Regions from separate parts of the Pantoea sp. SGAir0184 genome, predicted to be linked through region 1. Evidence: predicted binding sites of a transcription regulator. Region 1 holds the regulator's gene; each other region holds the start of a gene.
The links. The regulator sigma-54, encoded in region 1, starts transcription at its own class of promoters, with help from an activator protein. The targets are predictions, from matches to a motif close to GTTGGCACANNTTTCGCTNT.

Region 1 (3,278 bases):
TCGGTTAAGGTGTTCGCCAGCTCCGGCAGCAGCACCACCGGCAGGTTATCGACACAGTAGAAGCCCATATCCTCAAGGGCGCGCAGCGCGACTGATTTTCCTGAGCCTGACCGACCGCTAACGATCATCAGCACCATCACATTTCTCCCGTGTTAAACCGGCACGCAGGCCGGTAAAAGTGTCTGTCGCTTAAGCGTGATCTTCCTGAGCTTCTGTAATGATGGCGTAGAGCTCTTCATCGCTCTGTGCCGCGCGCAAACGGCGGCAGACGGTTTTATCCGCCAGGCGTTTCGCCACCAGCGACAGGGTGTGCAGATGGGTTTTGCACTGGTCTGCGGGCACCAGCAGGGCAAACAGCAGGTCAACCGGCTGGTTGTCGACGGCGTCAAAGGCGATAGGCTGGTCGAGGCTGATAAACACGCCAACGGCGCGCAGCGTATCCTCCTCCAGCTTGCCGTGCGGGATGGCGATGCCGTTGCCAATGCCGGTACTGCCCATGCGTTCACGGGTCAGGATGGCTTCAAAAAGCGTCTGGTGCGGCAGATTGAGCTGCTTAGCGGCCAGCTCGCTGATAATTTCCAGCGCGCGCTTTTTACTCTGGCAGTGTACGCCGCTGCGGGTGCAGTCCAGCGAAAGGACCGCGCTCAATTCCAGTGTCAGATCGTTGTTCATCATCGTTTCACTTGCGTGTTCACATAGCCGTAAGGCACGTACCGGGACACCGCGAACGGGCAGGGCAGGTGACTGCAGGCGCTTGCGCAGATGACAAAACGGGGCGGTGACCCGCCCCATTTCTCCTCTGAGTGCTGAACCCGTCAGCACTCTGCAAGCGTGAAGGTTAGTGTTTTTTCAGTTTGTCTTTGTGTTTGGTCAGCTGACGGGCCAGCTTGTCAATCAACCCGTCGATGGCCGCGTACATGTCTTCCGCTTCCGATGTGGCGTGCAGCTCCCCGCCGTTGACGTGCAGGGTTGCTTCCGCAATCTGCGTCACCTTCTCCACTTTCAGAACAATATAAACCTGATTGATACGATCAAAATAGTGTTCCAGTTTGGCAAATTTGTTATTTACAAATTCGCGCAGTGGGTCGGTTATCTCAACATTCAGTCCGGTAAGGTTTAGCTGCATAGGTCTTCCTTCTTGTTTCGGTCAAACCAGCTGCTTGCGCTGGTTTGATGGCGGTATAGATAAAGACTCGCGATACTTAGCAACCGTACGTCGCGCCACCATGATGCCCTGTTCAGATAACATGGAGGTCAGTTTGCTGTCGCTCAAGGGTTTTGCGGGATTTTCCGCGGAGATTAATTTTTTCACCAGTGCACGGATCGCCGTCGACGAGGCTTCGCCACCGCCTTCGGTGCTGACGTGACTGGAGAAAAAATACTTCAGTTCAAAAATGCCACGCGGGCTGTGCAAATACTTTTGCGTGGTGACGCGGGAAATGGTGGATTCATGCATATCCACGGCCTGGGCGATATCCGCCAGCACCATCGGACGCATATACTCTTCACCCTGTTCAAAAAACGCCTGCTGCTGTTCGACAATACAGCGCGTCACTTTCAGCAGCGTGTCGTTGCGGCTCTCCAGGCTCTTAATCAGCCAGCGGGCTTCCTGTAAGTTGCTGCGAATAAACTGACTGTCACTGTCATTACGCGCAGAACCGCCCATCGCGGCGTAATGCTGATTAATCTTCAGGCGCGGCAGGCTGTCAGCGTTCAGCTCCACCGTCCAGCGCGTGCCAGTCTTGCGCACCAGCACATCGGGAATCACATACTCGGGCTCGCTGGTATTGATGGACTGCCCGGGGCGCGGATCGAGCGACTGAATCAGCAGCATCGCTTCCTTCAGCACCTCTTCTTTCAGCCGCGTCACGCGCATCAGGCTGCGGAAATCGTGGTTAGCTAGCAGGTCGAGGTGCTCGCTGACAATCAGCCGTGCTTCGTTCAGCATCGGCATATCAGCCGCATACTGCGACAGCTGCACCAGCAGGCAGTCACGCAGATCGCGTGCGCCGACGCCCACCGGATCGAAACGCTGTACGCGCTTCAGCACCGCTTCCACCTCTTCCAGCGTCAGCTCTTCGTCACCAATACTGTCACAAATGTCCTGTAAGCTGACGGTGAGATAACCGGTATCGTCAATGGCATCGACGATGGAGGTAGCGATGGCGCGGTCGGTGTCGGTGAACGGCGTCAGTTCTACCTGCCACATCAGATAGTCCTGCAGCGACTGCGTGGTTTCACCCTGATACACCGGCAGCTCGTCGTCCTGGTAATCGGTGCCGGTGCCGGAGGGCGTACCGGCCGTGTAGATCTCGTCCCAGGTGGCATCGAGCGGCAGCTCTTCCGGCATCTCTTTCTGTTCGAGTGCCTCACGGGTATCTAACGCCTCGTTCTCCTGAAATTCGCGGGCGTCGACTTCATCGTGCAGATCGGTTTGTTCAAGCAGCGGATTGCTTTCCAGCGCCAGTTGCAGTTCCTGCTGGAGTTCAAGCGTAGAGAGTTGCAGCAAGCGGATTGCCTGCTGCAACTGGGGGGTCATCGCCAGCTGTTGGCTGAGCCTGAGTTGCAAACCTTGCTTCATAATCCGGCTAGAATTTCCTAAGCAAATGTCGGGTATGCCGACACCTTATCAGAGTCTGAACTCTTCGCCCAAATAAACCCGCTTAACCTGCTCATCTGCAAGAATTTCATCTGGCGTGCCGTGGGCAATCAGATGGCCCTGGCTGACGATATATGCGCGCTCACACACCGCGAGCGTTTCACGCACGTTGTGGTCGGTGATCAGCACGCCGAGGCCGCTGTCACGCAGGTGTTCGATGATCTTTTTGATATCGATAACGGAGATGGGGTCAACGCCGGCAAAAGGTTCATCCAGCAGGATAAACTTTGGATTGGCGGCCAGCGCACGGGCAATCTCGACGCGGCGACGTTCACCGCCCGACAGCGCCTGGCCCATGCTGTCGCGCAGATGGCCAATGTGGAACTCTTCCATCAGCTCATTGGCGCGATCCTGACGCTGCTCTTCCGTCAGGTCGTCACGCACCTGCAGTACCGCCATCAGGTTGTCGTAGACACTCAGACGGCGAAAGATCGACGCTTCCTGCGGCAGATAACCGATGCCGCGGCGCGCGCGCGCATGCAGCGGCAGAATACTGATATCTTCTTCATCAATGATGATGCGGCCGGCATCACGCGGCACGATGCCGACCACCATGTAGAAGGTGGTGGTTTTACCGGCCCCGTTGGGGCCCAGCAGGCCGACAATCTCGCCGGATTTC
Region 2 (3,278 bases), 360 kb from region 1:
ATAAACTGCGGCACCGGGGCTTTTTCCGCGTTCTGGCGCGCAATCGCCGCGACCACCAGGTTACCGGTAGCGACATACTGCACCTGACCGGAGAGATAGGCGGACAGCGTGGTGTTGTTATCTTCGTAGCGCTTCACCTGAGCATCTTTCGGAGCAACATCGCTCAGTACCATGTCCTCTACCGCACCGCGCGTCACGCCAATCGATTTACCGCTCAGCGCCGCCGCATCTTTCAGCGTCTCGCCTTTCGGGCCGAACACGCCGAGGAAGAACGGTGCGTAGGCGCGGCTGAAGTCGATCACTTTTTCGCGCTCGGCGTTTTTGCCCATGCTGGAGATCACCAGGTCGACCTTGTCGGTCTGCAGATACGGCACGCGGTTGGCGCTGGTCACCGGCACCAGCTGCAACTTCAGTTTCATCTGCTTCGCGAGGTATTTCGCCATGTCGATGTCATAGCCCTGCGGCTGCAGATCGGTACCAACCGAGCCAAACGGCGGGAAGTCCTGCGGCACCGCCACGCGAATCACGCCACGCTTCTGGATATCCTGCAGCTGATCGGCCATGGCGCTGCCTGCCTGCGCCAGCAGCAATGCTGCTCCTGCTACTGCCAGTAATACTTTGTTCATTATGCACCCCGGTGAGTTAATGGTGAAACAAAAGATTCTTGATAAATTGATTTGCAACTAATGTGCCAACCACAACGGGCAGCAAACGCAGCGGCTAAGCGGAGGATTTGAGGCGGTTGTGGGCGCATCATAACGGGGATCACCCCGTCAGCGGACGCGATCAAAAAAGGTGCAAAGCACCAAAACAGTGCCCTTTAGCGGTGTTCCAGCTCATCGAGCTGCTGGTAAAGATCGGCAATCTGGTGGATGCGCTGACGCCCCTGCGACAGCATTTCGTGCAGCAGCGCGTTAGCCAGCAGGTTGATCAGGCTCATTGCCGAGGCGTAGCTGTCAAAGGCGGAAACGCTGTCGAGCGGTGCGCACAGCTGCCAGCGCGCCAGGGTGAGAATGCCCTGCGCCTGCGGTTCACACAGCGCCAGCACCGGGATGCCGCTCTGCTGCAGCTGCTGCATCAGTGGACGAATGATGCGTGGCCGGCGGCGAAACGCCATCACCACCACCACATCTTCCGGCGTCATGTCCACCAGCTCTTCGCCCAGCGTCTGCCCTGGCTGTGGCAACACCTGCACCTGGGCGCGCGCCTGCAGCAGCTGCTGACGCAGGTGCAGCGCCACCGGATACGCGTTGCGCATCCCAATGATGAACACCCGCCGTGCGGCGCCCAGCGCAGCAATCACCTCGCTAAACTGCCGGGCGTCAATGCTGTTGACCCACTGCGTCAGATTCGCCATCTCCTGCTTGTAATGGCGCGACAGCAGCGTGTTGCCCTGCACCGCGTCGCGGTTATCGGTCAGCGGCATTCCGCTCTGGCGCAGGGTGCGCAGCTCATCACGCATGTCTTTGTATTTTTCATAGCCGAGGCGTTTGAACAGCCGACTCACCGTGGCCTTTGATACGCCGCTGAGCCGCGCCAGCTCAGCGCTGTTATAGCTAATCAGATCATCAAAATGGTCAAACACAAAGTCAGCAATGCGCTGCTCCTGCGGCGACAGTTGCGGATAGTGACTGCGAAGGCGTTCATCGAGCTGTTTCATCATCGGTCCTGTAACTTTCGTTTCATCACAAGCTAGCATAAATCGATCCAGGCTGGCGTAACACCAAAACTGGAACGGCTCTTGCTTTACCATTGCTACAGACTGGTAGCGGCGCAATTTGTTGCGCTTGTTTTCCCTATCCAGCGCGCCAAATCGCGCCGCTACAAAAGAATAATCCGGGAACAGTTCATTATGATTCAAAGCAATATGGCCCCGATGGGCATGGCGGTGACGCCGCATCACCTTGCCAGTGAAAGCGCACTGGCGGTACTGCGTGAAGGCGGCAACGCGCTGGAAGCGATGGTGGCGGCTGCGGCGACCATCGCGGTGGTCTACCCACACATGAATGGTCTCGGCGGCGACGGCTTCTGGCTGGTGGTGCCGCCCGGTGGCGATCCGATTGCTATCGATGCCAGCGGCGCCGCCGGTTCGCTGGCGCACCCCGACTTCTATCACGGTGAGAGCCATATTCCGCATCGCGGCCCTAAAGCGGCACTGACGGTTGCCGGCACCGTCAGCGGCTGGCAGGAAGCGCTGACGCTGGCGCAGGAACTGGGCGCGACGCCGCTGCCGCTGAGTCGTTTGCTGCGCGATGCGATTCGCTATGCGGCCGATGGCATTCCGGTCACCGCCTCGCAGGCAGCAGCGACGGCGGCAAAACAGCATGAGCTGCAACATCAGCCCGGTTTTGCTGCCACCTTTCTGCCTGATGGCGCACCGCCTGCCGCCGGCAGTCGTTTTACCCAGCCGGCGCTGGCGCAGACGCTGAGCGTGCTGAGCGAGCAAGGGCTGGAGAGCTTTTATCGCGGTGAGCTGGCGCACCATCTGGCGCGCGAAATGGGCGCGCTCGGCATGCCGATTACGCTGGACGATTTACACCGGCAGCGCGCCCGGCGCTGCACGCCGCTGCACCTCGCGCACAGCGAAGGCGATATCTGGAACATGACGCCGCCAACGCAGGGGCTGGTGTCGCTGGCGATCCTCGGGATCACCGATCGTCTGGCGATGGCCGACGCCAGTGAAGCGCAGACGGTGCACCGCATCGTTGAAGCCACCAAACAGGCCTTTGCCTTGCGCGATCAACACATCACCGATCCGCGTCACATGGCGATTGATGTGCAGTCGCTGCTGAATGCCGATTATCTCGGCACGCTGGCCGCGCAGGTGCAGGACGATCGCGCCGCGCCCTGGGGCACCGGACGCGGACCGGGCGATACCGTGTGGATGGGGGTGATGGACAGCAGCGGCCTGGCGGTCTCCTTTATCCAGAGCATTTACCACGAATTTGGCAGCGGCGTCGTGCTGCCCGGCACCGGCATTACCTGGCAAAACCGTGGCGCGGCGTTCAGCCTGCAGCCGGATCACCTGCTGACGCTGGCACCGGGCAAACAGCCGTTCCATACGCTCAATCCAGCGGCGGCGCGCCTGAAGGATGGCCGCACGCTGGTGTACGGCTCAATGGGCGGTGATGGCCAGCCGCAAACCCAGGCGGCGATCTTTACCCGCTATGTCATTCAGGGCCAGCCGCTGCAGCAGGCGGTCAGCGCACCGCGCTGGCTGCTTGGCCGCACCTGGGGCCAATCCTCGGACTCCCTCAAGCTGGAGGCGCGCATCGCGC
Region 3 (3,278 bases), 920 kb from region 1:
TGCGCCATTGTAGCACGTGTGTAGCCCTGGCCGTAAGGGCCATGATGACTTGACGTCATCCCCACCTTCCTCCGGTTTATCACCGGCAGTCTCCTTTGAGTTCCCGGCCGAGCCGCTGGCAACAAAGGATAAGGGTTGCGCTCGTTGCGGGACTTAACCCAACATTTCACAACACGAGCTGACGACAGCCATGCAGCACCTGTCTCAGAGTTCCCGAAGGCACCAAAGCATCTCTGCTAAGTTCTCTGGATGTCAAGGCCAGGTAAGGTTCTTCGCGTTGCATCGAATTAAACCACATGCTCCACCGCTTGTGCGGGCCCCCGTCAATTCATTTGAGTTTTAACCTTGCGGCCGTACTCCCCAGGCGGTCGACTTAACGCGTTAGCTCCGGAAGCCACGCCTCAAGGGCACAACCTCCAAGTCGACATCGTTTACGGCGTGGACTACCAGGGTATCTAATCCTGTTTGCTCCCCACGCTTTCGCACCTGAGCGTCAGTCTTCGTCCAGGGGGCCGCCTTCGCCACCGGTATTCCTCCAGATCTCTACGCATTTCACCGCTACACCTGGAATTCTACCCCCCTCTACGAGACTCAAGCCTGCCAGTTTCAAATGCAGTTCCCAGGTTAAGCCCGGGGATTTCACATCTGACTTAACAGACCGCCTGCGTGCGCTTTACGCCCAGTAATTCCGATTAACGCTTGCACCCTCCGTATTACCGCGGCTGCTGGCACGGAGTTAGCCGGTGCTTCTTCTGCGGGTAACGTCAATCGGCGAGGTTATTAACCTCACCGCCTTCCTCCCCGCTGAAAGTACTTTACAACCCGAAGGCCTTCTTCATACACGCGGCATGGCTGCATCAGGCTTGCGCCCATTGTGCAATATTCCCCACTGCTGCCTCCCGTAGGAGTCTGGACCGTGTCTCAGTTCCAGTGTGGCTGGTCATCCTCTCAGACCAGCTAGGGATCGTCGCCTAGGTGAGCCATTACCCCACCTACTAGCTAATCCCATCTGGGCACATCCGATGGTGTGAGGCCCGAAGGTCCCCCACTTTGGTCTTGCGACGTTATGCGGTATTAGCTACCGTTTCCAGTAGTTATCCCCCTCCATCGGGCAGTTTCCCAGACATTACTCACCCGTCCGCCACTCGCCACCCAAAGAGCAAGCTCTTCTGTGCTGCCGTTCGACTTGCATGTGTTAGGCCTGCCGCCAGCGTTCAATCTGAGCCATGATCAAACTCTTCAATTTAAGTTTGATTTGCTGCAACGAGTGCAGCGATGCTCTGTGAATTAAACTTCGTAATGAATTACGTGTTCACTCAGCAAAGACTTGATATTTTTTAAAGCCCGTAGGCTTGTGATATCAATCCTGCGAGTGCCCACACAGATTGTCTGATAAATTGTTAAAGAGCGGTGCGACGCGGCGCTCGGCCTGCTGTCGCGAGGTGGCGTATATTACGCTTTCCTCCTTCAGAGTCAAACACTTTTTTCAGCGTTTTTCTCCGGCGGGGTGAATCACTTCACGCCCTGCTGAGCCGTCTGCGTTGCCGCTTTGCCGTCTCAGTGGTGGCGCATTATAGGGATCCGGATTTTTTGCACAACCCCTTTTTTCGATCTTTTTTATCGACTGGCGAGTTTTCACTCTTTTCGCTGCGATCGCGAGCGATCCGCGCAAAAATCAGCTTGTTTACCCGCACCGGAAGCCGCAGGCTAGCGGGAAACATCAGAAAAGGAGAAATAGAATGTCTGTAGCCCTGCGCCCTTATAAGCAACATATTCCTCATACCGGCGAGCGCGTGATGGTGGATAGCAGCAGCGTGGTCGTTGGCGAAGTCGAGCTGGCTGATGATGTCAGCATCTGGCCACTGGTAGCAATCCGCGGTGACGTGAATAAAGTGGTGATTGGTAAACGCAGCAATATCCAGGATGGCAGCGTGCTGCACGTTACGCATAAATCCAGCAGTAACCCAGACGGCTTTCCATTGATCATCGGTGAAGACGTGACGGTGGGCCATAAAGCAATGCTGCACGGCTGCACCATTGGTAACCGCGTGCTGGTGGGTATGGGCTCTATCCTGCTGGATGGCGCGATCGTCGAAGATGAGGTGATGATTGGCGCCGGCAGCCTGGTGCCACCCGGTAAACGCCTGCAAAGCGGCTATCTCTATTTAGGCAGCCCGGTGAAGCAGATCCGGCCACTAACCGAAGCGGAAATAGCCGGACTGCTTTATTCGGCCAGTAATTATGTCGGCTGGAAAGATGAATATCTGGCTCAGGGCAGCCACAGCCAGCCCTGATCGTCGGCCTGCTCCGCCCGGAGCAGCTGCTCGGCCTCTTCCTCCAGATCCCAGCGATGCGCGCTAAACAGCGCCATCGCCTCTCCGGCACCAAAGCGCTGCTGCAGCGCCGGCAGCGATATTGCGCAGGTCAGTCCCATACCATTCACCAAGACCGGGAACAGCACCGCCTGCCGGACTGCGTCCCAGCTTTCCCGATCGGGAAACTGGATTGCCTGATTCATGCCTGCATCGCCTGTTTAAGTTGATCAATGACCGGCGCGATCTCCGGCATAACGCCATGCCACAGCTGAAACGCATGCGCCGCCTGACCCACCAGCATGCCGAGTCCATCCGCCAGCTGCTGTGTGCCGTGCTGCTGGCACCACGCCAGAAATGGCGTCAGCCCCTGCTGATAAAACATGTCGTAACAGCGCACCTGCGCATCAATCAGCGTAACCGGCAGCGGCGGCACGTCGCCCGCTACGCCGCTGGAGGTGGCATTGATGATCAGATCAAAACGTTCGCCGGCCAGTTGATCAAAACTCATCGCCTGGATCGCTCCACTGTGCTGGAAAAGCTCAGCCAGCTGTTGCGCGCGTTCTGCCGTGCGGTTAACCACCACCAGCGCGCAGCCCGTCGAGAGCAGCGGCAGGATCACCCCACGCGCCGCGCCGCCCGCACCCACCAGCAGAATGCGATCGCCCGGCCGGATCAGCTGCAGCCGTTGCAGATCGCTCAGCAGGCCGATGCCGTCCGTGTTATCACCCAGAATCGAACCATCGGCTCTCTTCTTTAAGGTATTTACCGCGCCGGATAATGCCGCGCGTTCGCTGAGCTCATCCGCGAATTCCCATGCCTGCTGTTTAAACGGCAGCGTAACATTGGCGCCTTTGCCACCAGCCGCAAAAAACGCCTCTATCGCCTGCGGGAACCCTTCCAGCGGTGCGCAGATGCGTCCGTAAGGATGTTCAATACCGGTCTGCTCAGCAAAAGCGGCGTGAA

Region 2: a site for sigma-54 is predicted at 1,729-1,748, ahead of C1N60_RS15910 (gamma-glutamyltransferase family protein). Genes of this name have one in related genera too.
Region 3: a site for sigma-54 is predicted at 1,632-1,651, ahead of C1N60_RS01750 (gamma carbonic anhydrase family protein). Genes of this name have one in related genera too.

Annotation. Positions count from the first base shown of each region.
Region 1 is NZ_CP028050.1:3,693,030-3,696,307, reverse strand. Features, by position in the region: gene rapZ (RNase adapter RapZ) at 1-137, opposite strand, end outside; gene ptsN (PTS IIA-like nitrogen regulatory protein PtsN) at 190-672, opposite strand; gene hpf (ribosome hibernation promoting factor) at 839-1,126, opposite strand; gene rpoN (RNA polymerase factor sigma-54) at 1,148-2,581, opposite strand; gene lptB (LPS export ABC transporter ATP-binding protein) at 2,630-3,278, opposite strand, start outside.
Region 2 is NZ_CP028050.1:3,332,822-3,336,099, forward strand. Features, by position in the region: gene C1N60_RS15900 (transporter substrate-binding domain-containing protein) at 1-626, opposite strand, end outside; gene hpxU (MurR/RpiR family transcriptional regulator HpxU) at 821-1,660, opposite strand; gene C1N60_RS15910 (gamma-glutamyltransferase family protein) at 1,853-3,278, shown strand, end outside.
Region 3 is NZ_CP028050.1:364,267-367,544, reverse strand. Features, by position in the region: rRNA gene C1N60_RS01755 (16S ribosomal RNA) at 1-1,246, opposite strand, end outside; gene C1N60_RS01750 (gamma carbonic anhydrase family protein) at 1,740-2,294, shown strand; gene C1N60_RS01745 (DUF1488 family protein) at 2,270-2,518, opposite strand; gene aroE (shikimate dehydrogenase) at 2,515-3,278, opposite strand, start outside.